3 regions of the Methylobacterium sp. NFXW15 genome follow, and region 2 is predicted to be linked to each of the others. Evidence: riboswitches for the same ligand, from Rfam matches in the RefSeq annotation. Region 2 holds a riboswitch; each other region holds the start of a gene.
The links. A riboswitch is a leader RNA that binds a small molecule or an ion and turns the genes downstream of it on or off. The one in region 2 is predicted to bind cobalamin.
Positions count from the first base shown of each region.

Region 1: another riboswitch for cobalamin. It lies ahead of J4O73_RS10410 (TonB-dependent receptor); the one in region 2 lies ahead of J4O73_RS01305 (TonB-dependent receptor plug domain-containing protein).
Region 3: another riboswitch for cobalamin. It lies ahead of J4O73_RS04620 (CbtB domain-containing protein); the one in region 2 lies ahead of J4O73_RS01305 (TonB-dependent receptor plug domain-containing protein).

Region 1 is NZ_JAGEKG010000004.1:74,446-84,100, forward strand. Features, by position in the region: gene J4O73_RS10370 (aminotransferase) at 1-1,052, opposite strand, end outside; gene J4O73_RS10375 (hypothetical protein) at 1,160-1,699, shown strand; gene J4O73_RS10380 (glutathione peroxidase) at 1,782-2,267, shown strand; gene J4O73_RS10385 (hypothetical protein) at 2,264-2,614, opposite strand; gene J4O73_RS10390 (ATP12 family chaperone protein) at 2,689-3,480, opposite strand; gene J4O73_RS10395 (HAD-IA family hydrolase) at 3,523-4,179, opposite strand; gene J4O73_RS10400 (hypothetical protein) at 4,196-4,591, opposite strand; gene J4O73_RS10405 (RluA family pseudouridine synthase) at 4,713-6,023, opposite strand; cobalamin riboswitch at 6,136-6,335, shown strand; gene J4O73_RS10410 (TonB-dependent receptor) at 6,568-8,754, shown strand; gene J4O73_RS10415 (PepSY domain-containing protein) at 8,751-9,655, shown strand, end outside.
Region 2 is NZ_JAGEKG010000001.1:270,270-279,924, reverse strand. Features, by position in the region: gene J4O73_RS01315 (TonB-dependent receptor) at 1-973, shown strand, start outside; gene J4O73_RS01310 (HoxN/HupN/NixA family nickel/cobalt transporter) at 1,389-2,423, shown strand; cobalamin riboswitch at 2,511-2,719, shown strand; gene J4O73_RS01305 (TonB-dependent receptor plug domain-containing protein) at 2,839-4,839, shown strand; gene J4O73_RS01300 (ABC transporter substrate-binding protein) at 4,847-5,719, shown strand; gene J4O73_RS01295 (FecCD family ABC transporter permease) at 5,716-6,756, shown strand; gene J4O73_RS01290 (ABC transporter ATP-binding protein) at 6,756-7,559, shown strand; gene J4O73_RS01285 (DUF6925 family protein) at 7,559-8,527, shown strand; gene J4O73_RS01280 (DUF3320 domain-containing protein) at 8,990-9,655, shown strand, end outside.
Region 3 is NZ_JAGEKG010000002.1:70,170-79,824, forward strand. Features, by position in the region: gene cobW (cobalamin biosynthesis protein CobW) at 1-620, opposite strand, end outside; gene J4O73_RS04610 (DUF1636 family protein) at 617-994, opposite strand; gene J4O73_RS04615 (CbtA family protein) at 987-1,715, opposite strand; gene J4O73_RS04620 (CbtB domain-containing protein) at 1,732-1,908, opposite strand; cobalamin riboswitch at 1,942-2,130, opposite strand; gene J4O73_RS04625 (glycoside hydrolase family 44 protein) at 2,170-3,786, opposite strand; gene J4O73_RS04630 (glycosyltransferase family 2 protein) at 3,783-4,730, opposite strand; gene J4O73_RS04635 (Gfo/Idh/MocA family protein) at 4,914-6,053, shown strand; gene J4O73_RS04640 (DUF6492 family protein) at 6,078-6,956, shown strand; gene J4O73_RS04645 (WecB/TagA/CpsF family glycosyltransferase) at 6,964-7,746, opposite strand; gene J4O73_RS04650 (NAD-dependent epimerase/dehydratase family protein) at 7,761-8,747, opposite strand; gene J4O73_RS04655 (oligosaccharide flippase family protein) at 8,744-9,655, opposite strand, start outside.

The DNA of each region.
Region 1 (9,655 bases), on a different contig from region 2:
TTCTCGGCCGCACCCTCGATGATGCGGTCGCGCTTGTAGATTTCGATCGCCTTGATCGCCACGGCGCAGGCGACCGGGTGGCCGGAATAGGTAGTGCCGTGGCCGAAGCCGCCGAGTTTCTCGCTCTGCCCGACAAGCACGTCGTACATGGCCGGATCGATGGTGATGCCGCCGAGCGGCACGTAGCCCGAGGTGACGGCCTTGGCGAAGGACAGGGTGTCGGGCCGCATGTCGAGGGCCTGCCCGCCGAACCACGTGCCGAGGCGACCGAAGCCGCAGATCACCTCGTCGGCGATGAGCCTTACGTCGTATTTGGTGAGCACGGCCTGAATGGCGGGGAAGTAGCCCTTCGGCGGGATGATGGCCCCGCCCGCGCCCATCACGGGCTCGGCGATGAAGGCCGCCACCGTCTCCGGCCCCTCACGGAGGATGGTCTCTTCCAGCTCCGCCGCGAGGCGAGCCGAATAGGCTTCCTCGCTCTCGCCCGCCGCGGCGCCCCGGTAATGGTGTGGCGTGGAAACGTGGAGAAAGCCGGGAAGCGGCAGATCCCAGTCCATGTGGTTGGCGGGCAGGCCGGTCATGGAGGCGCTGGCGATGGTCACGCCGTGATAGCCCTTCTTGCGGGCGATGATCTTCTTCTTATTCGGACGTCCCAGCGCGTTGTTGTAGTACCACGCCAGCTTGACCTGCGTGTCGTTCGCCTCCGAGCCCGACGAGCAGAAGAAGATCTTCGAGGTCGGGATCGGCATCAGCTCCTTCAGCGTCTCGGCGAGTTCGATCGCCGGATCGTGGCTGCGGCCGGAGAAGAGATGCGTGAAGGGCAGCCGACCCATCTGCGCAGAGGCTGCCTCAACCAGTTCCGCGTTCGAATAGCCCAACGCCGTGCACCACAGCCCCGCCATGCCCTCGATGTAGGGGCGGCCCTCCGTGTCGAAGACGTGCACGCCTTCGCCGCGCTCCAGCACGAGCGGGCCGGTGCGGCGGTGGTTCGACAGATGGGTATAGGGGTGAAGCAGGGTTTCGACGTCGCGGGTCGCGAGGTTCGAGAGCATGCGAACGGTCCTTGGGCGGAGACCGTGCCACACTACCGGCACGATGGGCTCGCAGAAAGGTCCGCCATCCGTGGATTCCTCCGCCCCGGATGCATGCCGGACAGTCCATGCAGAGCCCAGAGAGTTTCGTCGCGCATCCTGCGCCCGGCCGCGCCTGCGGCACCTGCACCCTGTGCTGCAAGGTCTACGACGTTCCGGCGGTCGAGAGCGTCGCCGGGCAATGGTGCCGCCACACCGTTTCCGGCCGGGGCTGCGCGATCCATGCGACGCGGCCGGACCATTGCCGCGCCTTTCATTGCCTCTGGATGACGGAGGGCTGGCTCGGTCCGGAATGGAAGCCAGACCGCGCGAAGATGGTGCTGACCCTCGACCCCGTCAGTCGCAACATGAACGTGCAGGTCGATCCCGGACAGGCGAATGCGTGGAAGCGCGAGCCGTATTACGGCCAATTGCGCCGCTGGGCCGTGGCCTCGGCCGACAAAGGCAGGCACGTCCTCGTCCACGTGAACAAGACGACCACGCTGGTTCTGCCGGACAGAGACGTTGCCCTCGGCACGGTCGCGCCGGACGAGCGCATCGTCACCCGCGAGCGCATGACGCCCCAGGGTCTGACCTTCGACGTGGAGAAGGTGAAGTCCGCCGCCTGAGGCGATCGGTCCGCTGGGGATAGGCCCGCCCGTTGGCTGAAGGCTCTATGCAGCGTGCCTGCGCCATGGGATTCGAACGGGCATGACGACAGTCCACGATTTCACCGTCCGCGCTGCCGACGGCAGCCCCCATCCTCTGGATCAGTATCGCGACCGGGCGCTGCTCATCGTCAACACGGCATCGCGGTGCGGTTTCACGCCGCAATATGCGGGGCTCGAGGATCTGTGGCGGGAGAAACAGGACGAGGGGCTCACCGTCCTCGGTTTTCCGTGCAACCAGTTCGGCAAGCAGGAGCCCGGCGATGCACAGGAGATCGCCAAGTTCTGCTCGCTGACCTACGACGTGACCTTTCCCGTCCTCGCCAAGGTCGAGGTGAATGGCGCGGACGCGGACCCGCTCTTCGTCTATCTCAGCCGGGCCAAGCGGGGATTGTTCGGCACGTCCAACATCAAGTGGAACTTCACCAAGTTCCTGATCGGCCGGGACGGCATCCCGATCAAGCGTTTCGCGCCGACGGACCGGCCCGCGAAGCTGCGTGACTCGGTGGAGAAAGCCCTGAAGGGTTAGCGCGCTTCGATCGCTTCGAGCGGAGCTGTCCAGATACGGCGGGTGGCACGCATCGCTTGATGGTGCACCGGCGAAACCGAGTCGCGCAGGATGCCGGCCAGGAACCGGCATTCGGCAACGCGGCGCAGGAACGACTCGGGAGCGCCGCTCAAAACCATCGATCGTTCCAGGTCAGCGAGCGAGTCGAATAACGCAATGCGCGAATCGCGGTCACGATGATCCCGAGAGGCGCGAAAAATCGCTCTCAATTCATCGGCAATAGAGTTTTCGTCGGTGTTTTGAGCGGACATCGGGCGGCCGAAACCTTTCGATGTCCAGGCTAATAGCATTTCGGCCGGTTGCGCCATAGGGCGATTTGCGGACCGAGGATTGTGGTGAAAATGGCGCCGGCATGTTGCTGGCGTGCATCGGCGCCACACCCTTAGGGCAAGGCGGCTATCGTCTTCGCCGCAGCGTCGAATTCGGCCCGGCGGACCGCCAAGCGCGCCTCGGCCTCCTCGTCCCGGCCCCAAACATCGGCCTGATAGGTCTCATCCACATGGGCTGCATCCCACGCGGCACCAGGCTCGAGGCGGCCATCCAGGACGGCAAGCGCCAGAATCAGGGACCCGGTGAGGGTGGTGAGCGTATGCAGAGCCGCGAGGCGGAACGGGTCGTCAACTCGCCGTACCGCTTCAGTGAGCGCCTGAATGGCCTGCGGCGGTTGGGTGACGTGCATCACGCCCTCGCTGAGAATCAGCTTCGCCCCGAGCGTTTCGTAGGCCCAATCGAGCAAGGGGTCCCAGGCCTTGGCTTGCGCCGAGACGAGGCGATCCGGCTCGGCCGCGCGATAGGCCAGGAGATCGGTCTGAGCATAGGCACAGAGGTCGTCGGCGACCGCCTCGATCCGAGTCGCCACGCCGTCGATCGCGGTATTGGCCAGACGTGTGAGCGGCATCGTCGCCGGATCGATCGATGTGTCCTGCGCCCCCCATTCCGCCGCCACGGCGCTGGCCAGCGCATCGGTCGGCAGCACGAGCGGGTTGCGGGCGGGTGTGTTGGCCGAGCGGCCGTCGAGGGTCAGCCGGAAGCCGCCTTCTGCGGGCGCAAACCCGGCTTCCTTGTAGAAGCGCCGGGGGAGGGCGGGTTTCGCTCCCGTCCGGGCCGCCCGCATGGGGTCCGGCTTGCCCTCGTCGCCCGGTTCACCGAGCCAGTCTCGCGTCACGTCGCTCATGGGAGGGACATAGGCGTTCAGGACGCGCTGCGCGAGAGGGTTTCAGGCCACTCCGCCGCCGATCAAGCCTTCCAGAGCCAGCGCATTCTCCACCACCGACACCGCTCCGGCGCGTAGCAGCGTGCCGGGCGCGTGATACCCCCAGGCGACGCCGATGGGCGCGACGCCCGCATTCACCGCCATGGTGATGTCGAAGGTCGTGTCGCCGATCATCACAGTCGAGTCCGGTGTGGTGCCCGCGTCTTCCATGGCTTGCAGCAGCATGGCCGGGTCCGGCTTCGAAGGCGCATCGTCGGCCGTCTGCGTGGTGACGAAGCGGTCCTCCCATCCGTAATGCTCGATCAGCCGGTCGACGCCCCGGCGCGACTTGCCCGTCGCGATGCCGAGGACAACGTCCGGCCGGGCATGGAGCCTATCGAGAAGGTCGCCCATGCCGGGGAACAGCGGTTCCTCATGCTCGGGGTCGAGTCGCAACCGATTATAGGCGTTCTTGTAGGCCTCGGAGAGTTCGGCCACCGGCCCGTCTTCGCCGACGAGGCGCCGGAACGCCTGCGGCAGCGATAGCCCAACCACGGAGAGCGCAATCCTCCGCTCCGGCGCCGGAAGGCCGACCTCGGCGAAGGCCACAGCCTGCGCAGCGACGATCAAGTGCTGGCTGTCGACGAGCGTCCCGTCCACGTCGAAGACGACGAGCCTCATCTCCGGCCTCGCTTCGTCATGGCTTACGGGTCGGCGCGGGGGCAGGCAAAGTGGGCGCCTGTTGCTGCTGCTGTTGTTGCTGATGCGCGCGGGTGCGCTCGTAGCCGAGGCGGCAGCGGATCAGAAAGCGCCGTCGTTTGCCGCCGCGATATCCGCGCTGGTGCGAGGCACGGTTGCAGGCCGCATAGGAGCGTCGCCGTTTGTCCCGCCCCGCCACGACTGGTGCGCCGGGCGCACGGGCTTCCGTTTTGGGCGGTTCGGCTTTCGCCGCATCGGCCCTGGGAGCCTCCGCCTTCGGAGCCTCCTGCCGCGCGGGGGCGGGCTTCTGTTGAGCGGCATCGCCCGGCGCCGCCTGGGCGATGGGGGCCGTCAAACAGAGAGCGGCGAGGCAGGCCAGAATCGCGTGCTTCATATCCCAGGGTCTCGACCGTCGGATTACCCGGCAGGTAGGCGCACGGCCGAGCAACGCAGCATATGAGGCGGTCGGCGCCGTTGCCAAGGCATCGGCGCCGGTGTGGGCTCTCACGACCCGCTCAATCTTCGGGTGCATCCACCACGGGATCGTAGCGGCTCGCATCGAAGCCGAGCAGATTCCAGCTCTGTGCCATGTGTTGCGGCAAAGGCGCGCTCACATCCACGGGCTTGCCCGTACGCGGATGGGGAATCACGATCCGCCGGGCCAGGAGATGCAGACGGTTCTGAATGCCGCCGGGCAACTCCCAGTTCTCCACCGAGAAGTATTTCGGGTCGCCGACGATCGGGTGGCCGATATGCGCCGCGTGGGCACGCAACTGGTGCGTCCGGCCGGTGACCGGCTTGAACGACAACCAGGACAGCTTCTGCGCCGCCTGATCGACCATGGCGTAATAGGTCAGCGCGTGGCTCGCGCCCTCCTCGCCGTGCTTGGCGATGCGCATCCGTGCGTCGGCATCGGTCGGCTCGTCCTTGGCGAGGTAGGTCGAAACGCGGCCCTGGCGCACGCGCGGCACCCCCGCGCACAGCGCCCAGTAGATCTTGCGGGCGGCGCGCGAACGGAAGCTCTTGGCGAGCGTCGAGGCGGCGAGGCGCGTCTTCGCGATGATGAGGCAGCCCGCCGTATCCTTGTCGAGCCGATGCACGAGGCGCGGCTTCTGCCCATCCGGCCCGATCATCGACTCGAGCAGGCCGTCGACATGGCGCACGGTGCCCGAGCCGCCCTGGACGGCGAGGCCGAACGGCTTGTTGAGAATCATCATCTCCGCATCCTCGTAGAGAATGAGGCTGCGGATGAAGGCTGCGTCGTCGGATTCGCGGGCGGGATTGCGGGGGCGCTCGCTCGGCTGGTCGAGGCGGAGCGGCGGCACGCGCACGCTCATCCCCGGCTCCAACCGGTCATTCGGCTTGGCGCGCTTGCCATCCACGCGCAACTCGCCCTTGCGGACGATGCTTTGCACCCGCGTAAAGGGCAGCTGCGGGAAGCGGGCGGTCAGGAAGCGATCGATGCGCATTCCCGCCTCGTCGGCCTCGACCGTCAGCGTCTGGACGCCGGAAGCCAGCGTCGCCGAGGCTTCAGCGCGCTGCTCGCGGCGCGTCGGTCCAGGGGCGGGCGCGACGGCCTCCGGCTTGGCGGGCTTGCGCGGAGGCGCCTTCTCGCGCGGCTCGGGCGCGGCGGCGGGGATCCACGGGGCGCGCTCGCCCGCATCGTCTCCCCGCGCCCGTGCGGCGCGTTCGGCGGCGTCCTTGGCGCTGGTGCGCGGGCCCGTGCGGGCGCGATCCGCGCCAAAGGGGGGCTTGCGGCCGGGCCGTCCGTCGGGGCGGCCATTGCCGCCGGAGGGGCCGCCGCGGCGGGGAGGTCGTGTGGTCATGATCTTCCTGGAATGCCCGCCGCATAGCATCGCGGGAGCCACCCGGCAAAGTCTTCACCTTGGATGGTAGCCGATAAGCGCCGAGCCCGCGTTGACGCGTGGCGATCCCGTGGCCTAGCTTAGCCGTGACGGTTCCCTGCAAAGGGATCAAAAGGGAACGCGGTGGGGAGCTCGCTCCGAAGCCGCGGCTGCCCCCGCAACTGTAAGCGGCGAGCCCAGCACCACCGCGTCACTGGATGCCTGTCATCCGGGAAGACGGTGCGAGGGCGATGACCCGCGAGCCAGGAGACCTGCCGTCAGCCGTGGTCACACGCGAAACGCGCTGGGCGGGGTGCCCCGGCGGGTGTCGAGGCACTGCCCCATGGGCGTGCCGAGGCCTCGTTCGCGGTGACGTGCCACAGCAAGCGCGCCCGCAACCGCCATGTTCCCCTCTCGTCCGTTCGACCCGTTCGCAGGAACTCGTCCGCGCGGCTCTGGACATGTAATGTTGTTACATTGCAATGGGAGCGAGGCCGGTCTTCGCCGCGCCGGAGTCCGCCGTCTGATGTCCGCTTCTCATCCTTTGAGCCGCAAGCGCCTGTTCGCGGCGCTCAGCCATGCTCCCCTCATCTTCGCCGCGCCGCCCGCCTCGGCGCAGGAGGTCGTCACCCTCGAACAATTGTCGGTCGAAGGGGAAGGCGGGGTCAGCCTCACCCGTGCCGCGCCGGTCGGTCTCAACCTGCGCACGCCCGATCGCACGGCGAGCCGCATTGGCCTGACCCCGCTGGAGACGCCCGCCAGCATCGACATCGTGTCGGGGGAGGCTGCGCGCCTGCGCGGCCAGACCTCCATCGCCGAGGCGGTGACGCAGGACGCCACCGGCATCACCACGATCGCCGATCCCGGCAACGGCAACGGGGCGTTCACCAGCCGCGGCTTCGCGGGGCCGAACTCGATCCAGCAACTCTATGACGGCACGCGCTTCTACGTTGGCGCGGGAACCGTGACGTTCCCGTTCGACACGTGGAACGTCGAGCGGATCGAGGTGCTGCGCGGCCCGTCCTCCGTGCTCTACGGCGACGGGGCAATCGGCGGCATCATCAACGTGGTGCCCAAAAAGCCGGTCTTCGTTCCCATCAATACCGCCCGCGCCGTGGTGGGTTCCGACGGGTTGGCCCGGCTCGCTTTCGATTCGGGCGGTGGCATCGCGCAGGCCGAATATGGCGACACGTTCGCCTACCGCCTCAATGTCAGCGGCAACCGGGCCGATGGCTGGTTGCGGCCAGAGGGAGATTTCCGCAATCTCGCCGTCTCGGCAGCCCTGCTGTTCCAGCCGAGCCCCGATCTCGCGATCACCCTCTCGCACGATCTCGGCTACCAGGAGCCCGCGCGCTACTGGGGCACGCCCCTCGTCGAAGGGCGTATCCCTGACCTGATCCGCTTCAACAACTACAATGTGCGAGACGCGAAGATCACCTGGGCCGACAACTGGACTCAGCTGAAGGCCGAATGGTCGCCGAGCGCCGATATCACCATCCGCAATACGGCCTACCGTCTGACCTCGCGTCGGCATTGGCTCGACGTCGAGCAATACGCGTTCAACCGCGGCACAGGGTTGGTCGACCGCAGCAACTACCTCGAAATCTACCACAATCAGGAGCAGGTCGGTAATCGGCTCGACGCGACCTTCCGGAGCGATGTACTCGGCCTGCCGAATGTCTTCGCAGCGGGCTTCGATGTAAACCACATCGATTTCCTGCACACGAACAACTTCTACTTCGACCAGACCACCAGCGTGCCGCTTACCGGCTATGATCCCGGCCTGTTCCCGCAAAATGGACGAGCTCGCCCGGCCTACGCGACGCAGACGAGCCAAGCCTCGGTCTTCGCCGAGGATCGTCTGATCATCACGGACAAACTCTCTTTCCTCACCGGCGCCCGGCTCGACGTGCCGACGCTGCGGCGGACGGATCTGCAGACTGGGGCGCAGTTCGAACGCACGTTCAATGCCCTCGGCTACCGGTTCGGGCTCGTCTACAACCCGACGCCGGACAGCGCGCTCTACGCCCAATACAGCTACGCTACCGATCCGGTGGGGAGCCTCATCACGTTGTCGCAGTCGCTGGCAGGCTTCAAGCTCGCGACCGGTGATCAGATCGAGGTAGGGGCAAAAGGCCTTGCCTTCGACGGCCAGCTCGAATGGACGCTCGCGGGCTATCGCATCGTGAAGGACAACCTGATCTCGCGGCTTCCGAACTCGCCTGCCGCGGGCGTTCAGGTGGGCAGCCAATCCTCACAAGGCGTGGAATTGGCCCTCGGCTGGCGTGTCGCGCCCGGATGGCGGATCGACGGCAACCTCGCGCTGCTTCACGCGCAGTATGACAGCTTCACCCAAGTGGTGAACGGCGCCACCGTCTCCTATGCGGGCAAGCAGCCCATCGACGTGCCGGAGCGTGTGGCCAACCTCTGGCTCACCTGGGAGCCGAGCCGGGATTGGGCGGCCCGGATCGGCCTGCAGAACATCGGTCAGGTCTATAGCGACTTCGGCAACACCGCCCGGCGCCCGGCCTATACCTTGGTGAACCTAGTGCTCGACCGGCAGGTGACGGCGGATTCGCGTCTGTCGCTGCGAGTCTACAACCTGTTCGACAAAGTCTACGCCATCAACGGCAACGCCGTGGACGGGGTCGGCACGAATTGGCTGCTCGGGCGCCCTCGTTCGGTCGAGGTCGCCTACACGGTGGCGTGGTGAGCGCAGCGGGAAAGGCAGCGCGGCGTTGGCTGCTCCTGAGCCATCGATGGCTCGGGATCGGCACGGCGCTGCTCTTCACCCTATGGATCGGCTCCGGGCTCATCATGCTCTATGTGCCGTTTCCCTCGCTGAGCCGCGCGGACACGTTGGCCCGGCTGGCGCCGCTGGATTGGGACAGGGTCCGAATCGGCCCCGATGCCGCGATGGCCGGAGTTGGCCCGGTGGATGCCGCATCGGGCCTTCGGCTGGACATGCGGGACGGAGCGCCGGTCTATCGCTTCGCCCGTCCTGACGGCGCCCGCATCACGGTCTCGGCCGAAACCGGCGAAAAGCTAGGGCTGGTCAGTGCCGACAGCGCACGGCGCATCGCGGGCGGGGGCGAGTTCAAATCGGTCGAGCGCGATCAGTGGACCGTCACCGCACGCTACGATCCCCTGCGGCCGTTCATAAAAGTCTTCGCCGGGGATCCGGACGGCACCGAAACCTACGTCTCCGTGGCTACGGGGGAGATCGCCCTCGTCACCACACGCTGGCAACGAGGCTGGAACTGGGCGGGCTCGGTCATCCACTGGGTCTATCTCACGCCCCTGCGGGCGGCGCCCGAGGCGTGGCGGCAGGTGGTGCTGTGGCTCTCCGGCGCGGCGAGCCTTGCGGCCATCACCGGCATCGTCATCGGCATCTGGCGGATGCGTCTGCGGCGTCGCTATCGTGGCGGCGCGGTCAGCCCGTATCGCGGCCTCGCCCTGTGGCACCACGCGTTCGGCCTCGTTGGGGGCGCCGCGCTCATCGGATTCATCGTGAGCGGCTGGCTGTCCATGAATCCAAACCGTTGGTTCTCGTCGCTCACGCCCCCCGCGACCATGCGAGCCACCTATGCGGGCACGCCCGGCCCCGTCGGCCT
Region 2 (9,655 bases):
CGTTGGTCTGTTCAATACGACCAACCGGCAATACCGCTCCGGTATCCTCGATGACCGGGTGCTGGAGACGAGCGGGGCGTTCTACTTCGACAACCGGGTGCGTTGGACCGACTGGCTGCGCACCAGCCTCGGCTTCCGGGCCGATGGTTACTACGCCAGCGTCGTCTCGGACACACCGGCCAACTCCGGCAAGGCGCGGGACGCCATCGTCAACCCGAAGCTCGGCCTCGTGCTCGGACCCTGGTTCGACACCGAGCTTTACGTGAACTACGGCGGCGGCTTCCACTCGAACGACGTGCGCGGCGTGACCGCCACCGTCGATCCCACAAGCTCCCTGTTCAACACCACCCGCTCACCGTTCCTCGTGCCCTCGACGGGCTACGAGATCGGCATCCGTAATCGGTCCATCGCCGGGCTGGAGACGAGCCTCGCCCTGTTCCGGCTCGATTTTGCCTCCGAGAACCTGTTTCAGGGCGATACCGGGACCACCGAGCCGAGCCGTCCGACCCGCCGGTTCGGCGTGGAATGGACCAACCGCTACGCGGTGACGCCGTGGCTGTCCCTCGAGGGCGACCTGACGATCACCAATGCGCGGTTCTCGGATTACGACCCCGTTGGCAACCGGGTGCCGGAGGCTCCCACCACCATCGCTTCGGCGGGCGTGACCTTCGGCGAGCCGCTCGGCTGGTTCGGTAGCTTGCGCTTCCGCTATTTCGGCCCGCGTCCCCTGATTGAAGACAACTCGATCCGTTCGCGCCCGACAGCGCTCTTCAACGGCCGGGTGGGCTACAACTTCGAGAACGGGGTCAGCGTGTCGCTCGACGTGCTGAACCTGACGAACAGCAAGTCGGATCAGATCACCTACGCCTACGTCTCGCGTCTACCGGGCGAGCCGGCCGAGGGGCTGATCGACCGCGTTCTCCATCCCGTCGAACCCACGGCCGTCCGTCTGACCATTGCCGGGCGGTTCTGATGCGCCCCCGTCGCTCGTTCACCGTTGTACCCAGGACGACACGGGGTCAGGGGGGCGTTGCAGCCATCGATGACGTCCCCCGTGCCCGATGCGGCGAGGCCGGGCGTCGCGCCGGCTCGGCCCGCGCGCAGGGCTACATCACCGCCATCACACCGGTGTTGGAAGCGATCATGCGCGAGCGGGGTCGCACCGCACGGGCGATTGCGATCGAGCTCACGTGCCGCGCCGTCCGAAAGCCCCGGGGCGGGGTGATCTGGACATCGGCGGACGCGCAGAGGCTTCTGCGGCGCTTGAGCAGCGCTCCCACGACCAATTGACCGGATGGGCAAGCCGTCGGTGATAGGACGCCCCCACGGCGCACAGCGGCCGGCAGATCGGGATAGGTATGGCTGAGAACGCTACCTCGGATCGCACGATGCCCCACGGACTTCGGCAGCGTGTGGGCTTGCTCTACGTCGTGTTGATCACGGCCAATGTCGCCGCGTGGCTGTGGGCCTACAGCCTCTTCGCAGGACAGCCAGCCCTACTCTCGACCGCGCTGCTGGCCTACGTCTTCGGTCTGCGCCACGCGGTCGACCCAGATCACATCGCTGCCATCGACAACGTCACCCGCAAGCTCATGCAGGCCGGGCAGCGGCCGGTCTCCGTCGGCTTCTGGTTCGCGCTCGGTCACTCCACGATCATCGTCATCGCTGCCACCGCGGTGGCGTTCGCAGCTCAGAGCCTGCTGACGGCATCGGAGGGCTATCGAGAGCTCGGAAGCCTCATCAGCACGAGCGTCTCGGCCGCGTTCCTCATCCTCATCGGCTTGGTCAATCTCGTCGTTCTTGCCGGCGTCTGGCGCACATTTCGGCAGGTGCGTCGGACGGGCCGCTACGTCGAGGAAGACCTCGACATTCTGCTCGCCAATCAGGGCTTTCTCGCGCGACTGCTCCGTCCGCTGTTTCGCCTCGTGACCCGCTCCTGGCACATGTACCCACTGGGTTTCCTGTTCGCGCTTGGCTTCGACACGGCGACCGAGGTGAGTCTGTTCGGCCTCTCGGCGGCAGAGGCCAGCCGGGGGACCGGTATCGGGACGATCCTCGTCTTCCCGGCTCTGTTCACCGCCGGCATGGCGCTGGTGGACGCGACCGACGGCGTGCTGATGCTCGGTGCCTATAGCTGGGCCTACGTGCAACCGATGCGAAAGCTGTTCTACAATCTGACGATCACCCTGGTGTCAGTCGCGGTCGCTCTGGTGATCGGCACGTTGGAAGCTCTGAACCTCATCGGTGACAAGCTCGGCCTCCAGGGCAGGTTTTGGACCTGTATCGGTGCGATCAACGACAATTTCGGCGTTCTCGGCTTCGCCATCGTCGGCCTGTTCGCGGCGGCATGGCTCCTGTCCTATCTGGTCTACCGCCTCGGTGGCTTCGATAAGATGGTGGCCGCACCGGCCGACGCCGGCTGAGTTCTGACAGTGAGATCGGTCATGCTGTCGCGAAAGGCACAGCCCACACGAACCTGTCAGCGACTGTTGACGCGTCGTTTCACTATCGCCTAGCCTGAGGGTGACGGTTCCCCTCGGGGATCAAAAGGGAACGCGGTGAGGCCATGCCCGTGAGGGTTCGGTCGATGCCGCGGCTGCCCCCGCAACTGTAAGCGGTGAGCCCTTCATCACCACGTCACTGGGCGGCCTCGCCCGGGAAGACGATGAGAGGGCGGCGACCCGCGAGCCAGGAGACCTGCCGTCAGCCGTGGTCACACGCGGAGCTTGCCGGGCGGGGTGTCCTGGGAGGTGTCGCGGCGTCGTGGTTCCCTGGAGGACGCGACCGCCGAGGCCTCGTTCGCGGTGACGTGCCACAGCCGTCCCCCGAGGCCGTCCCGTGTCCCGTTTTCTCTCCCCCACGCTCCGGCGTGCGCTCCATTCGTCCTGCCTCGGCAGCGCTATCCTGTCCGTATCTCCTGCCCTGGCCCAACAGGTGGCCGCACCGTTCGCCGATGCGCCTACCCAAGCGGCAGCGGCCGAAACCGCGGTCAGCCTCGCCGAGATCTCGGTCTCGGCCACCGGGCTGCCGACGCCCATCGCCGCCACGGGATCGAGCGTCACGGTCCTGACCGACAGGGTGCTGGAGGAGCAGCAGCGCCGCACCGTGCCGGACGCCCTGCAACAGGTGCCCGGCCTCAACGTGGTGCAGACCGGCGGGCCCGGTGGTCAGACCTCGGTGTTCATCCGTGGCGCAAACTCGAACCAGACCAAGGTCCTGATCGACGGCATCGACGCGACCGACCCGTCTAACGCGAACGGCTCGTTCGACTTCGGCCAGTTGCTGACCGACGACCTCTCGCGCATCGAGGTCCTGCGCGGGCCGCAGAGCGGCCTGTACGGCAGCGACGCCATCGGCGGAGTGATCTCCTTCACGACCAAGCGGGGCGAAGGACCGACGCGGGTCACCCTGCGCACCGAAGGCGGCTCGTTTGGCACCTTCAACCAATTCGGGCGCATCAGCGGGGCGCAGGACGGCTTCGACTACTCTGTGTCGATCCAGCACTTCCGTGCGGCGGCGACGCCGGTGACGCCGCGCGACCTCGTGCCCTTCGGCCGCCCGATCCACCCGAACTACTACGACAACGAGACGGTCTCGGCGAAGCTCGGATACCAGTTCACCGACACGTTCCGGGTCAACTCGACCACGCGGTTCATCAACTCGCGTCTGCTGTTCACCGGCACGGACTTCAGCACCTTCCCGGCTTTTCCGGCGGCGGTCCGGAGCGCGGCTGACGTGCAGCAGCTCTACACCCGCAACGAGGCCGAATGGACGCCCATCGTCGGCTTTCACAACATCTTCGCGATCAACTACTCGAACCTGTTCAACCGGCAGCAGCAGAACGAGTACGACCCGTTCGCCATCCAGCCGACGACCGGCCTCGGCGAGCGCCTGCGCTACGAGTATCGTGGCGATTACCTGCTCTCGCCCGGCAACCTCGTCCTGTTTGGGGCGCAGCGCGACGAGGAGAGCCTGCTGACGACGGATCCGAACGCGTTCGGTGCCGGCACCCTTAAAGCGCGCAACGGCAACACGGCGGGCTACGGGGAGGTGCAGCTGACGCCGTTCGATCGCGCCGCCCTGGTCGCCAACATCCGGCACGATGAGAACGATCAGTTCGGGCCCGCCACCACGTTCCGTGTCGCGCCAAGCTACATCCTGCCAGGCACTGAAACGCGCCTGAAGGGCAGCGTCGGCACCGGCTTCAAGGCACCGACCTTGAGCCAGCTCTACCAGAACTTCCCTGCGTCCAACTTCTTCGGCAACCCGAACCTCAAGCCGGAAGAGAGTTTTGGGTTCGACGGTGGCCTCGAACAGCCGCTCGGCGAGCGCGTCCTCGTCGGCGCAACCTACTACCAGAACGACTTCAGGAACCTGATCAACACCAACGCGACCTTCACGTCGAACGTCAACGTCGGGCGGGCGACGACCTACGGAGCGGAGGCCTTCGTCTCGGTCCGGTTCACCGACACGCTGTCCGGCCGGATCGACTATACGAACACGGTGTCGAAGGATGAGATCGCCAACCAAGAGCTGTTGCGCCGGCCCCGGCATAAGGGCAGCGCGAACGTCTTCTGGAGCCCGCTGCCGGGTCTGACCTTCACCGGGACCCTGATCGTGCTCGGGCCGTTCGTCGACGGCAACCGGGATTTCTCCGTGCCCCGGCTGAAGAACCCCGGCTTCACGATCGTGAACCTGTCGGCCAACTACGACATCAACGAGAATGTCGGCCTGTTCGTCCGGGTCGATAACCTGTTCGACCGCCGGTACGAGAACCCGACCGGCTATCTCGGCCCAGGCCTCGCCGCCTACGGCGGCGTGCGGCTGACGGCGTTCTGAGGGCGCTATGCCGAGCCGCATCCGCGCCGTTGTCACCGTGCTGGCTTCGCTCCTCTCCGCAGCCCCTGCTGCGGCGGAGAGGCTGTCGTGGCCCGCACGCGATCCACCGGCCCATCCGCAGCGCGTCGTCTCGTTGAACCTCTGCGCGGACGAACTGGTGCTGCGGCTGGCCGACCGCGATCAAATCGCGGCGGTCACCTATCTCGCGCGAGATCCCCGCGGCTCGACGGTCGCCGCGGAGGCGAGTTCGATCCCGTGGACGCGCGGACTGTCCGAGGAGATCGTCGCCCTGAAGCCCGACCTCGTGATCGCCGGGGCGTTCACGACCCGCACGACGGTCGGGATGCTGCGACGCGTCGGCTTTCCGGTCCTCGAACTCGGCGTACCGACCGACTTCGACGGCGTCCGCGCGCAGATCCGTACGGTCGCGAGCGCGCTGGGGCAACCTGACCGAGGCGACGCGATGGTCGCCGATTTCGATGCTCGCTTATCCGCGGCGATGCCGTCGAGCCCGACGCATCTCAGGACACTCGTCATGCGCCCTAACGCCTTTACGGTCGCGCCCGGCAGCCTGGGAAACGCGATCCTGCAGGCGGCCGGTCTCGTGAACGTCGCCGCCGAGATCGGCCAAGACCGTCTGGGGCAGGTGCCGCTTGAAGCCGCGGCGCTCGCGGATGCCGACCTGATCGTCCTCGATGCCGCCCAACCCGGATCGCCCTCGCTCGCCGATGCCCTCCTGCGCCACCCTGTCCTCGCCGCTCTCGCGCGACAGGGCCGCACGGTCTCGATCCCGAACCGGCTTTGGACGTGCCCGGGGCCGCAGATCGCCGACGTCGTCGCCCGTCTAAGCCAGGCCGCTCGCGTGAGGGTCGCGCGATGAACGCGCCTCTCATCCGATACAGCGCCGGATCCTACGAAGGCCGGCGTAACCTGCGCCGCGGCGGGATCATCGCCGCGCTCGCCTTGACCGTCGTCGCGCTGCTCGCCGCCTCGATCACCATTGGGTACGCCGCGTTCGACGTGATGGCGGCCGCCCGTGATCTGGTGGCAGGTCGCACCACGCTGCCCGCCCTCGTTCTCTGGGAGTTGCGAGTTCCCCGGGCGCTCCTCGGCGCGCTCGTCGGCACGAGCCTGGGCCTGACGGGGGCTGTGCTGCAGGGCTATCTGCGCAATCCGCTCGCCGATCCCGGCGTGCTCGGCATCTCGTCCGCAGCGGCCCTCGGCGCGGTTCTCACCTTCTATAGCGGCCTCGGCGGCATGCTCAGCCTCGCGCTCCCCCTCGGCGGCATCGCCGGAGCCGCCGTCGCCGCGCTGCTTCTGCTGCTCCTCGCGGCCGGCGGGCGCGGCTCCCTCGGGCTGATCCTCGCCGGCGTCGGCCTCTCAAGCCTCGCCGGGGCGCTGACCGCGCTCGCGCTCAACCTGTCACCGAATCCGTACGCGGCCCTGGAGATCGTGTTCTGGCTGATGGGCTCCCTTGCCGACCGCGGCATGGACCACGTCTATCTATGCCTGCCGCTGATGGCGGTGGGTTGGGCGCTGATGCTGTCCTCCGCCCGTGCCCTCGACGCTCTGACGCTCGGCGAGGAAACCGCCGCCAGTCTCGGCTTCAATCTCGCCTCCGTGCGGCTGCGGATCGTCGCCGGGGCCGCGCTGGCCGTTGGAAGCGGGGTCGCCGTGAGCGGCGCGATCGGGTTCGTCGGTCTCGTCGTACCCCATCTCGTTCGACCACTCATCGGATCTCGACCCGGGGCGATCCTGCTGCCCAGCGCGCTGGCTGGCGCTGCCCTTATCCTGGCGGCCGACATCGCGGTGCGCCTGCTGCCGACGCGCCCCGAACTGAAGCTCGGCGTGCTCACCGCGTTGATCGGTGCGCCCTTCCTGGTCGCGATCCTGTGGCGCAACCGGAGCGTCGTCTGATGCGGATCGTCGTAGAAGAGGTCACCATTCGGTTCGGGCGACGGACGGTCCTCGACCGGGTGTCCATCGCCGTGACGTCGGGCGAGATGGTCGGCTTGGTCGGGCCGAACGGTGCCGGCAAGACGACCCTGCTGCGAACGCTCGCCGGTCTGATAGACTGTGACGCCGGTCAGGTGCTTTGCGACGCGCGAGACATCTCGGCGATCCCGGCCGAGACGCGGGCGCGGCGGATCGCCTGCCTCTTCCAGGCTGCGGCCGCGGGCTGGCCTATGCCGGCCGAGGAGATCGTGGCACTCGGCCGCCTGCCACATCGGTTGCCCTTCGGCGGGTTGCGGGCGGCCGATCATCAAGCCATCGATCGGGCGATGCAGGCCACGGACACGCTGCATCTACGCGGTCGACCGGATAGCGTGCTCTCCTCCGGCGAGCGGATGCGCGTCCTGCTCGCACGAGCGCTCGCCGTCGAGGCCGAGTTTCTGCTCGCCGACGAGCCCGTCACTGCGCTCGACCCCGGCCATAGCCTCGACACCATGGCGCTGCTGCGAAGGCTGGCCCGAGCAGGCACGGGCGTCGTCGCCGTGCTTCACGACCTGACGCTGGCGGCGCGCTACTGCGACCGTGTGGTGATGCTCGACGAGGGCCGCATCATCGCGGACGGCCCCCCCGCCACAGCGCTGACGGACGGCGTGCTGAGGGACGCCTTTGGCATTGAGGCCGTCCGCGGCACCGCCGCTGGCGAAGCCTATCTCATCCCCTGGCAGCGGACCACAATGGCCGCGTCACTCCACGAGGACCGCAAGTAATGATGCCACAGCCTGACGCCGTCGCAGCGCTGCTGCGCACCGCCCTCGAGGATCCTGAGACAGCCTGGAGCATGGGCAGCTTCGGCGCGATCGCCGAGTTCATGCGCGATCCGGACGAGGGCTTCGCCGATATCACCGATGGGCGGCTCGGCCTCGTCACGCGTCGCGGCGGTCTCGCCCTCAAGCCGATCCCAGGTCTACGCCCCATCGCCTATGAGACCGCGGTCAGTTCAGGCTGGAACCACGCCGTCGCCTTGTGCCTTCCCGAAGACGCCTGCGCCATGTCCGGCCGGACCGTCATCACCGAACTCGGACAGGATGACGAGGCTCTGCGCGCCGAGGACCGGGCGGGGATCCTGTTCGATCTCGGCTTGGGCCTGCTCGCGGTCGATGCCTGTGTGCGCACGTCCGACCCCGACACGATCGCCTGCCTCAGAAGTGGCCTCGGACGCCCGCTGTTCGAACTAGGCAATCCGGTCGGACCTCGTCTGGTGACCTTAAGTCCGCACCGCGTGTTCCTCACGCGTATCGGCCGTGTCGAGGTGTTCTCGGCGATCCCAGGCCCCTCCGAGACGAGCCCCGAAGGCCCGCACACCCACGTGCTGCCAAAGCTCCTGCGTGCCAGTCGAACCCACGCGGCAACGACGCCCATTCCCGACGGCTTCGTGCCCTGTGGCGCTCTGCATCCGGCCCACCCATACAAGGACGCACTCGGGCAGCGCATCCCCTTCGTCCGGGAGCGTCACGACGCCTTCCAGCGCCTTCTCGAGATCTGGGGAGATCCAGAACTCCTTGGCATCAAGCGCGCCACAGACGATGCGCGGGAGCACGCCGACATTCGGACGGCGCGACCACGCTTCGTTCAAGCCGCTCGTCGCATCGCTGAAGTGCAGGCGTCGCATCTTCGCGGCGATGTCGTCGATATCCCTATGACTGACACCGATGACGAAGAGCGCGGTCACACGTGATCGCGTGAGCGCGCCAGCTCCACATCGCAGATTCCGACAAAGGAGTGGAGGTACGACGCACGACGGTCTTCTGTCGCTATTGACCCTATTGTCGGACGCTCCCAGGTTGCACGCAACCAGATCAGAAGCTCACCACGATCAACCCCTTCGCGTTGGTCGAGCCCTGGTCCGACAAACCCGACAATTCTGACGATAGGTCTGTGAGCCGCAAACCTTGGTCAGAGGCGCACTCGGCAACTTGCTCGACCGCGTTGCGATCGCGGTCGACAAACACTTCTTGAAAAGAGCCTCGCTTTGACTGGGACGCCGAGCGACGAAGCCCGCGAGCAGACCGAGTCACCGCAACATTCGCCTCGGCGGAAAACCAAGGTACTTGATTTATGTTAGGTCGCCCGCGGGCCGCCGACCTTGCGCTACTTGAGGCTGTCCTCATACAGTCCAGCTAAGGACAAGGGGGAAGCCGTGCAGGACGGTATCCAAATCACGTGCTCGGTCACGGAGCACGTCAGTCTCGCCTACCACGAGAATGCGGTTCCGGTGATCCGCGAGGTGGTGGTCGAGAACACCTCCGAGCAGGAGTTGTCCGAGGTCCGCGTGCGGATCGAGAGCCGACCCGCTGTCGTCCAGCCGCTCACGCTGCGCATCGACCGCATCCCAGCGGGATCGAACCACCACATTGAATTGCCCGACGCGCGGCTCGATGCGGCCCTGCTCGCCGGCTTCACCGAGGCGAGCCGTCTCGAACTGTCGGTCATCGTCGAAGATGCCGCCGGCGAGAGAGCCCGCCATCTCGAGGAGCTTCGGGTCCTGCCGCCCTCACACTGGGGCGGCGGCCGAAGCGCGCCCGAACTCCTCGCGGCCTTCGTCCGCCCCAACGACCCCGCCGTCGACGTCGTCCTGCGCGATGCCGCGACCAAGCTCGGCGAGGCTGGGCGTGAGACGGGTCTCAACGGCTATACGACCGCCAAGAAGTCCCGCGCCTGGGAGTTGGCAGAGGCGATCTGGGCGGCGATCGCGGACCGGCGGATCGCCTATGTCCTGCCACCCGCGAGCTTCGAGCGGGCCGGCCAGAAGGTGCGTGGGCCGAGCGACGTGCTGGAGCGCAAGGTCGGCACCTGCCTCGATCTC
Region 3 (9,655 bases), on a different contig from region 2:
CGGGGCAGGTGGCCCTCCACCTCGGCGCGCACCTTGGCGAGCCCGGCCGCATCCATCAGGTCGGCCTTGTTGAGCACTACGAGGTCGGCGCAGAGGAGCTGATCCTCGAACACCTCTTCGAGGGGGTTGTCGTGATCGACGCTCGTATCCGCCGCGCGCTGAGCGGCGAGCGCCTCCGGATCCTCGGCGAAGGCGCCGGTCGCCACGGCAGGCCCGTCCACCACCGCGACGACGCCGTCCACGGTCACGCGCGAGCGGATGGCGGGCCATTGGAAAGCCTGGACCAGCGGCTTCGGCAGGGCGAGGCCGGAGGTCTCGATCAGGATGTGCTCCGGCGGCTCGGCGCGGGAGAGCAGCGTTTCGAGCGCGGGCACGAAATCGTCGGCCACCGTGCAGCAGATGCAGCCGTTCGGAAGCTCGACGATGGACTCCTCGGTGCAGCCCTCGACGCCGCAGGCGGCCAGGAACGAGCGGTCGAAGCCGACATCACCGAACTCGTTGACGAGGATGGCGAGCTTACGGCCCTTCGCATTCTCCACGACGTGGCGGACGAGGGTCGTCTTCCCGGCTCCCAGGAAGCCGGTGACGATCGTGCAGGGAATCTTCGCGACGATGGTCATTCGGCGGCCTCGGGGCGCGGGGGAAACGGAGGGATGCGGGCGATAACGCCTGAACGGAATTCCTTGGGGCGCTCGCGCCAGGGCACGATGCCGTCCGGCGTTCCGGCATAGGCGCCGATGCCCGCCAGGATCGTCTCGGCCGCCTCGACCGGGTCGAGATCCCCGTAGACGTAGGTCCAGCGTCCGGGAGAGGCGACGGCCACGGTGCAGGGCCGCTTGCACACCGACAGGCATTCCACCGGCTCGACGCGCAGGGCGCCTGCACGCTGCACCAGTTCGGCATGGAGACGTGCCCCGGCGCGGGGCGCCTCCGGGTCGTCACCCTCCCGTCGGCAGGTGGTGCAGACGTAGAGGATCGTTTCCGCCTCAGACATGGCGGGCGCCCTTCGCGGGGCCGAAGCTCTGCCACGCCCAGCCGAAGCCGAGGCCGATCATGGCCCAGAATACCGCGCTGATCGCCAGCGACCGGGCGGCGAATTGCGCGGCCAGAACTGCCGGGAGTTCGGACGTTCCCGCCGGAGGCTGCGGCGCGCCGACGACATGCGGCGCGACGATCAACACGAGGCCGCCGAGGATGCCGATGAGCGAGCGGCGGACGCCGATCAGGTAGAGCCCCATCGCGGTGCCGACCGCCGTCATGGCCCACCAGACCTGCCGCGCGAGGATCGGTGCCGCCTCCTGTCCCGGCAGTTCCGGCGGCAGACCAAGGGCCGGGGCGAGGGCGACGCTGGCGAACCCGGCCAGCGCGAAGGCGAGCCCGGTCTGCAAGGTCGGCTCGCGGCCGAGCGCGATCAGCACCGCGCCGAGGAGCAGCGCGTAGCCGACGCCGCCGACGAGGGTCGCGAGCCCGGTGAAGGCCATGCGCTGGAAGCCGGGTGCGGGTTGCCATTCGGGCGCGGCATCGGGTGCCGCGTGGTCATGCCCCGAATGGGCGAGAATAATGGGCAGTGCCTGCGCCGCACGGGTGGGCTCCCGCATCTCGTACCGTTCCGCCTCGACGATGAGGGGAGAGGTCAACGCGAGTTGGAGCCCCGTGGCGACGATAGCCGCGAGGAAGCCGGCGGCCAGTGCCGCCGACAGAAGCCTGAGGATCATCCCTGGCGCGTGGGCGTCAGTGGCAGGGGAAGTTCTGGGCGTGCCGGAAGTCGTGCGCCGCGTTGTGGAACGCGATGGCCGGCGAGAAGCCCGCCATGAACACGAGGCCGAGGCCGAGGAAGGCCGCCATGGCGACTGCGAGCAGGCGCTCGTTCGAGCGGATCGCGACGGGGGCGAGGGTCGTGGTCGTCATCAGGGCTCTCCTGCCGCCCCACCGGCGGCACGTTGAACGTCGAGGATGACGGCAGGTCTCCTGGCTCGCGGCTAGGGCGCGCCCGCCGCCTTCCCGGATCGCTCCGGTGGCTGCTGGCAGGCGCTCGCCGCTTACAGTTGCGGGGGCAGCCGCGGGTTCGGGCACACCCTCACCGCGTTCCCTTTTCACCCCTTGCGGGGCACCGTCATCCCTCCTGTGTATCTGGCTTCCGCCCTTGGCACAACGGCAAGCAGAACCGTTTTAGACCGGCGTCAGCACGCAATGCCGGGCGGAACGGGAGGGCAGGGTCACGCGCAGCGGGCCTGAGAGGGTCGTCGGCGGGTCCGTCTCGGCCATGTCGCGATGCGCGGCATCGAAGCCGTAGCGCATGAGCCGGGCGGCCTTGAACGGCCGGTCGAAGACGATGTCGGCGGCCTCGTCCTGCGACCCGCGGTTGATGAGGACGAGATGAAGGCGCTCGCCTTCCACGCCCGCCCGGACCGTGAGGATGTCGGGGCGTGAGACATCGACGGGAAGGCCCGAATCGGGAAAGCGGCCGCCCTTGCCGTCGTAGTTCCGGTAGAGCCGGAAGGCGGTGCCGAGCCAGCCTGCGAGGGAGCCCCAATGGGCGGTGAGCCGCATGTCGGCTCTCGCGAAGCGGGCCAACGCGTCGGCCAGGGCGAGGCCCGAGGCGAGTTGGCCCGCTCCTCCGTAATTGTACTCGGTGATGGCGATGCCCGTGCCGGGGAAGTTCCCTCGAACGATGCGCTCCAGGCTCGGCAGGAGCGGCAGGGACAGGCCGCCCTCCATCGCCACCGGCAGGGCTTGTGTCACCCAGCTCGCCTCGCGAAAGCCTGGCTCGGTCAGGGAGCGCGGCGCGTCGAGGAGCGAGGCGGCGAGCGCCGGATCCTCGCTGCGGAACAGAGTGCCCCGGTCGCTGAACGGGTACCAATGGACGTCGAGGACATCGAGCAAGCGTCGCCCGTCGCGCTCGGAGGCCTGCCGGAAGGCGTCGAGATAGGCGGCGAGAAAGCTGCCATGGTGTTTGAAGGCGTCCCAATCGGGCGCGTTCTGGAGGCTCACCATGCCGGTGACGCCCCAACTCGCCGGGCCGATCACCCAGGCGCCGGGGTCGATGGCCTTGATCACCCGCGCCGCCTTCAGCGCCCTCGCGATCAGGTCGGCGATCCGCACCGGAGCCCGCACAATGCGTGGGTGCTGGGTCGCCCACAGGCCGGGCTCGTTGTCGAGGATGTAGCCCCGGATGCCGGTTTCGGATCCGGCGGGGCCGAACCGGTCGATGAGGGTGGCGAGGCAATGCGGGATGTCCGCGACCCGCGGATCGACGGGGGCGGAGGCCGGGCGCCGTCCCTCCCAGGACACCGGCACGAACCGCGCCGACGGTGCGGCCTGGTCCGGCCCGACGGGGCCGTTCTTGTCCGCCGCGACGAAGCCCGCGAGCGGCAGGGTCACGATACTGCTGGCGCCCATGGACAGGGATGAGCCGTGCATCGCCGCGATCACCGCCGCCGGACGGTTGCGCTCGACCTGCGGCAGGCCGACGGACTCGCTCAGGAAGTCGCCGTTCGCCTGCTGCCAGTCCTTGCCGGCGTTGCAGGCATTGTTGGTCCAGTTGTAGCTCGTGGCGAAATTGCCGCCGAACCGGCGCAGGCTCACACCGGCCGCCCGGTCGAGTTCCGCCGAGGGCGGGCCGCCGTCGAGGGTGCCGATCTCGCCCGATCCGTAGATCAGCGGGCTGACAGGGAAGGGCGGGGCGCCGTTCCGAACACGGATGCTCGCAACCTCGCCCGCGCCCGTGGCGCTGGCCCAGATCGTCGCCCCGGCGCCGGTGAGAAGCGCCCGGCGGCTCGGCCTCACGAAACCAGCCCGGTCCCGTAGAGGGAGCCCCGGAAACGGGTCATCCAGAAGATCTTGCCGAGGCCGCCGCAGGCCGCGATCCGGTGGTGTCGCGCGGCGGGCGGGTTGATCGGCTCCAGGAGTAGCGACAGTGCCCCCGAGACGATGGCTTGCGCCACGCCGACCATCATCCACCGGGCCACGCTCAGACGGCTGCGGGGCGAGGCCATCTCGTGGACGAAGGTGCGGATCTGGCCGCTGAGGAAACGGCGGCGGCGGACATAGGCCCAATCGAGCCGACGGGGCGGCACCCATTCCGTCACCTCGGCGCCGGAGGCCCACCCGAACCGGCGCCCCTCGTTCACGAGGCGCTGCAGGAACAGGCTGTCCTCGCCGCCGATGCTGTTCAGGCGCTCCTCGAAGGGGCCGCCCGGAACCGCGCAGATCGAGGCCGCGAAGAGTGAGTTGTTCGTGCCGAGATACGCGGCGCGGTGGGTCACATCCCCGCCGTCCTCGGCCGTGACGCCACGGGCGAAATAGGCCGCGAAGGGGCCGATCTCGAGGTTGTCGTCGGCCCGCGCGCTCACTGGGCCGAACACCGCATCGTATTCGCCCCGGCGGGCGACCGCGAGCAGGGCTGCGAGCCAATGCGGGCCGCCGGTCTCGTCGTCGTCGATGAAGGCGATCCATTCGCCCCGCGCCGCCGCGACACCCGCGTTCCGCGCCGTGGCGATGCCGGGCTTCGGCACCGAGACGTAGCGGATGGGCAGGCGCGCATCCGCCGCGAGCTGCGCGACCAGGGCCTGCGCGTTCGCGTCGACGGAGTTGTCGACCACGACGATCTCGGCCGCCGTGTCGGTCGGCAATTGCTGCGCGACGATGCAGCCCAGGGCGCGCTCGAGCGCCTTGTGACGGTTCAGCGTGGGAATGACCACGCTCACCGCGATCGGCGGGGTGCCGCGCATGCCGTCTCCGATGCTCTCTGGGAGGTTCATGAATAACTAACCGAAGAGCTATAACTTGATCACTGGTGCGACTTATTCCAGCCGGAAGTAAAGTCGGCACCTGATAACGTGAGATCAATACCGGATTTGCGCGGTAATTTCTCAGAGAATGGTAAATTTAACGCTGACAATCGCGCGGGCAGGATGAAAATTGCTTTCGTCGGCTGCGGCTATGTCGCGGATATGTACCGCCAGTGCCTCGATCTGCATTCGGACAGGCTAGAACTGGCCGGCGTCTACGATCGCGATTCGGAGCGGCTGGCCGCCTTCACCAAGACCTGGGGCGACCGCGCCTACGCTTCGCTCGCCGATTTGCTGGCCGAGCCCGATCTCGGCGTCGTGGTGAACCTCACCGATCCGGAGAACCACGCGCCCGTCACCCGCGCGGCCATCGCTGCCGGTCATCACGTCTATTCCGAGAAGCCACTGGGCATGACGTTGAGCGAGGCCCGGAGCTTGCGCGATGCCGCGGCGACGGCGGGTGTTCGCCTCGCTGCCGCACCGAGCAACATCCTTGGCGAGCAGGCTCAGACGCTGTGGCGCGCGGTGCGCGAGGGTGCCGTGGGGCGCGTGCGCCTCGTCTACGCCGAACTCGATGACGGGATGGTCCATAAGGCGGATTATCGGAATTGGATCAGCCGCAGCGGGCGCCGCTGGCCGGCCGAGGGCGAGTTCGAGACCGGCTGCACCTTCGAACATGCCGGCTACGTGGTGACCTTGCTCGTCGCCATGTTCGGGCCGGTGCGGCGGGTCACCGCCTACGCCTCGCTGCTGATCCCGGACAAGGAATGCGACCAGCCGGTGCACCCGGCACCGGACTTTTCCTGCGGTCTTCTGGAGTTCGACGGGGGCATCGTGGCCCGCGTCACCAATTCCATCGTCGCCCCCTATGATCACCGCCTGCGGATCGTGGGCGACGCGGGTGTGCTGCAGGTCGAGGAACCGTGGGATTTCGCCGGTCCCGTCCGCCTGAAGCGCACGGCCACGAGCCGCCTCGACCGCTTCCTCGAACGACGCTTTCCTTCGCGGAAGGGCAGGGTGGTGAAGGCGGTGCGTCCCGTACCTTTCCGCAGCGGGCGCGGTCGCCCACCGATGGATTTCCTGCGCGGTGTCAGTGACTTCGCCGAGGCCGCCGCCGCCGGTCGGCCCGGCCGGATGGATGCGGACCTTGCGGTTCACATCACCGAGGTGACCGAGATGCTGCAACATCCGGAGCGGTTTCCTCGCCCGGCGACGGTCTCGTCGCAGGCGGGTGTGCTGCGGCCGATGGATTGGGCGGTCTGAGAACAGGCGAAAGAGCCATCGACCATGGATAACCCGCCGACCCTGATCACCCTGTCCTTCGCGGGCGATTTCGAGTGTTGCCGCCTGCTCTGCGAGACGGCCGACCGCTTCGCTCCCATGGGCGCGTCGCATCTTCTGGCGGTGCCCTCGGCCGACATGGCGCTGTTCCGGCCGCTGGCCGGGGGGCGCCGCGCCCTGGTGCCCCAAGAGGAGTTGCTGCCCGCTTGGCTGCGCAAGCTTCCGCTGCCGGGGCCGGAATGGCGACGCCGCCTGCGGCTGCCCCGGCGCAACGTCTACGTCTCGTTCAAGGGGCGGCCGGTCCGGGGTTGGATCGCCCAGCAGATCATGAAGCTCAACGCCGCCGCCGGAGCGTCGAGCGACGTCGTGGTGCATCTCGACAGCGACACCGCCTTCGTGCGCCCGCTGCCGGCGGAGGCCTTGAAGACCGGCGGTCTGGTGCGCCTCGCCCGCTTTCCGGGTGCGGCGGACGACGTGATGCATGCGCCCTGGCACCGGGCGGCCTCGACGCTGCTCGGCCTGCCGCCCTCGGATTATCACGAGGCTGATTACATCGATCAGTTCGTCACGTGGCGGCGGACCAATGTCCGGGGCCTGCTGGAGCGGATCGGCGAGGTCACGGGCCGCGACCCCATCGAGGCGCTCGCCGCCACCCGCGACTTCTCCGAGTACATCCTCTACGGCGTCTATTGCGACAAGGTGCTCGGCCTGGTGGCATCCGGCCATGCGCCCTCGGCCGAAAGCCTGTGCGAGACCGTCTGGTCGGAGGGCGGCGCCATCCCCGTCGTCGGGCCGGGCCGCTACGGGCTCGGCATCCAATCGACCATTCCGCTGTCGACCGAGGCCCGGCGCACCATCGTCGCGCAGGCCATCGCACGCGGATGAAAGGGGCTCAGCGTGCCCGGCGCCGGTAGTCCCACACCAGCTTGAAGATGCGCGGGCCGTCGATCAGGTAACGGCGGGCGAGGCGGCGTGGCTCGCAGGCGAGGCGGAACAGCCATTCGAGATTGGCGACGCGGAAGATCGTCGGCGCGCGGGGGCGCTCGCCGACGAGGAATTCGAGCCCCGCGCCGATGCAGAGGCCCACGCCCCGCGCGATCCCACGCTTGGCGAGGGCGGCGGCCAGCATCTCCTGCTGCGGTGAGCCCACGGCCAGGATGACGAAGCGCGCAGGCCGGGCCTCGATGGCCTCCACCGTCGCGGCGAGCTTGGCGGGGTCCTTGCGCAGGCCCATGGGCGGGGAGATCTGCGACACCTGCGTCAGTCCGCAGAGTCGACTCACGGACTCTGCCAGCCCCTCATTGCCGCCGACGATCAGGACGGGTGAATCCTTCGCAAGCCGGGGGTGGGTCATCAGGGCCGCGACGAGGTCCGAGCCCGGCACGGGTGGCAGGTCGGTGCCACAGGTCCGCGCCAGCTGCGTCAGGATGCGGCTGTCGTTGATGCAGAGCCACGCCTCCCGATAGAGGCGCGCGGTCTCGGGATCGTCCGCGATCCGGATCATGTGATCGACGTTGGGCGTGACGAGGTAGCGGAACCGCTCGCCCTCCGGCACCGCCAGCAGGATGTCGAGTGTGCCGTCGAGATCGAGCCTGTCGAACGGCAGGTCGAGGAAGCTCACACGCGCCGCGCTCGAGGCTTCGAGCGTCGGAGCCGTTTCGGCGATCGTGGACATGGCGCGGCGCTCGTTCACGGGTGGGTCGTGTCGTGTCGGAAGGATGCATCCATCCCCTCGGCGAGCCGGATGCCCGCGCGGAAGCCGAGTTCGGTCCGGGCGCGGACGGTGTCGTAGTGTGCGGCCCGGGCGAACAGGCGCAATTCGCCCGGAGCGGGCACAAAGCGCAGTCCGCCCACGGGCAGGCGCAGGCGCGCCAGCGCCTTGGCCGGAAGGGATAGGGCGCGCAGCATCGCGAGCCGTCCCGGGGGGAGGGCGCGCGGCGTCGGCAACCCGGCGCGGCTGGCGAGCGTCGCGAAATAGGTGTTCCAGGTCGGCGTCTCAGGCCCGACGATGTTGGCCGCGATCACTCCCTGACCCGGCCCCGTGAGGGCGGCGAGGGCGCAACGCACGGCCTCGGCCACATCCGAAACGTGGACGAGGGCCGCGATGCCTTCACCGCGCAGCCCGAGAGGGCCGAGCACGCCCGCGCGCAGGCCCGCGACCGGCCGTTCGATCCAGAGATCGCTGCCGCGTCCGTAGACGATGCCGGGCCGCAGGATCGCGACCCGCCGCCCCGGACGGGCCGCAGCCCAGCTTCGGAGCATCGCCTCGCAGGCGCGCTTGGCAGCGCAGTACGGATCGTCGGGAGCGGCCGTCGGAGGAGGCGCGTCGGGCTCGCCGATCCGGCCCTCGGCGGGGCCGTAGACGGCGATGGAGCTGAGCTGGACGATGCGGTCGATGCCCGCCCGCTCGGCGGCGGCGAGAAGATTGCGAAGCTGGTCCGGCATTGCGGCGGCCGAGCGTCCGCCCGCATGGACGATGGCCGAGGCCTCGGCGCAGGCGGCATCGAGGCTGCGCGGATCGTCGAGATCGCAGCGAAGGGCTCCCTCGGGCGGATCGCGACCATCGGGCAGGCGGTGCAGTCCGGCTCGCACCGGCAGGCTCGTCTCGCGCAGCCGTGCCACCACCGCCTTGCCGATGAATCCGCCCGCGCCGGTGACGAGGATCGCACCGGTCATCGCAGGCCCGCCACGGGCGCGCGGCTCAGCAGTGGGCGGATTCGTCCGACCAGGGAATCGAAGCTCGCGCGGCTGATCAGGAACAGAAGCGGCACGTAGATCAGCACGCCAGCGGGAATGGCGACGATCAGAGCGAGCAGCGGCCCGTAGGCATCGGCAAGGGTGATGCCGAGCCATGCGACGATCACCGCCATGATCGCCGCCGACAGCCAGACCCCCGAAAGCCGCCGTAGAAGCGGCCAGGGCGACAAGCCGATCAGCGGCCCGTTGATCAGCACGGTGGTGGCGGTGAGGGACAGATCCCCGGCGAGCCGGGCCAAGCCGATCGTGGCCGGATGGAGCCCGGCCGTCGCCACCAGCGTCAGCGCGAGGATCACGAGCGCGACGCTGTAGGACAGGAGCACGCTCTGCGGCCGACCACTCGCGGAGAGCGCGGTCTGCACCACCTGCGAGGGCAAAGCGAGGAGACCGCCCGCCGCCAGGGCCGCCGCGATGGGTTCGGCCGTGGTCCAGCCCGGCCCGGCCATGAGCGGCACGACGAGGGGGCTGACGGCGGCAAGTCCCATCATCGTCGGTGCGACGAGCGCGGAGGTCTCGCGGGCCACTTCCGCCGCTGCCTCGCCGACATTCTCCCGCGAGAGGGCACTGCCCCGGAAATGCGGGAAGCACAGGTTGTGCGTCACCGCCGTGATGGCCCCGCGCACCGGTTCGATCAGCCGCATGGCGATGTTGAGATAGCCGAGCACGGTCAGGCCGAAGAGCGCGCCGGTGAGGGTGTTGTAGACGACGTAGGTGGCGTTCTCGACGAGGCGCGAGGCCAGCACGAGCCCGGCGAAGCGGTTGAACCGGGCGAGCCGCCCCCAGGACCAGACCGGCCGAACCTTCAGTCCGAGCATCCAGAACAGGCT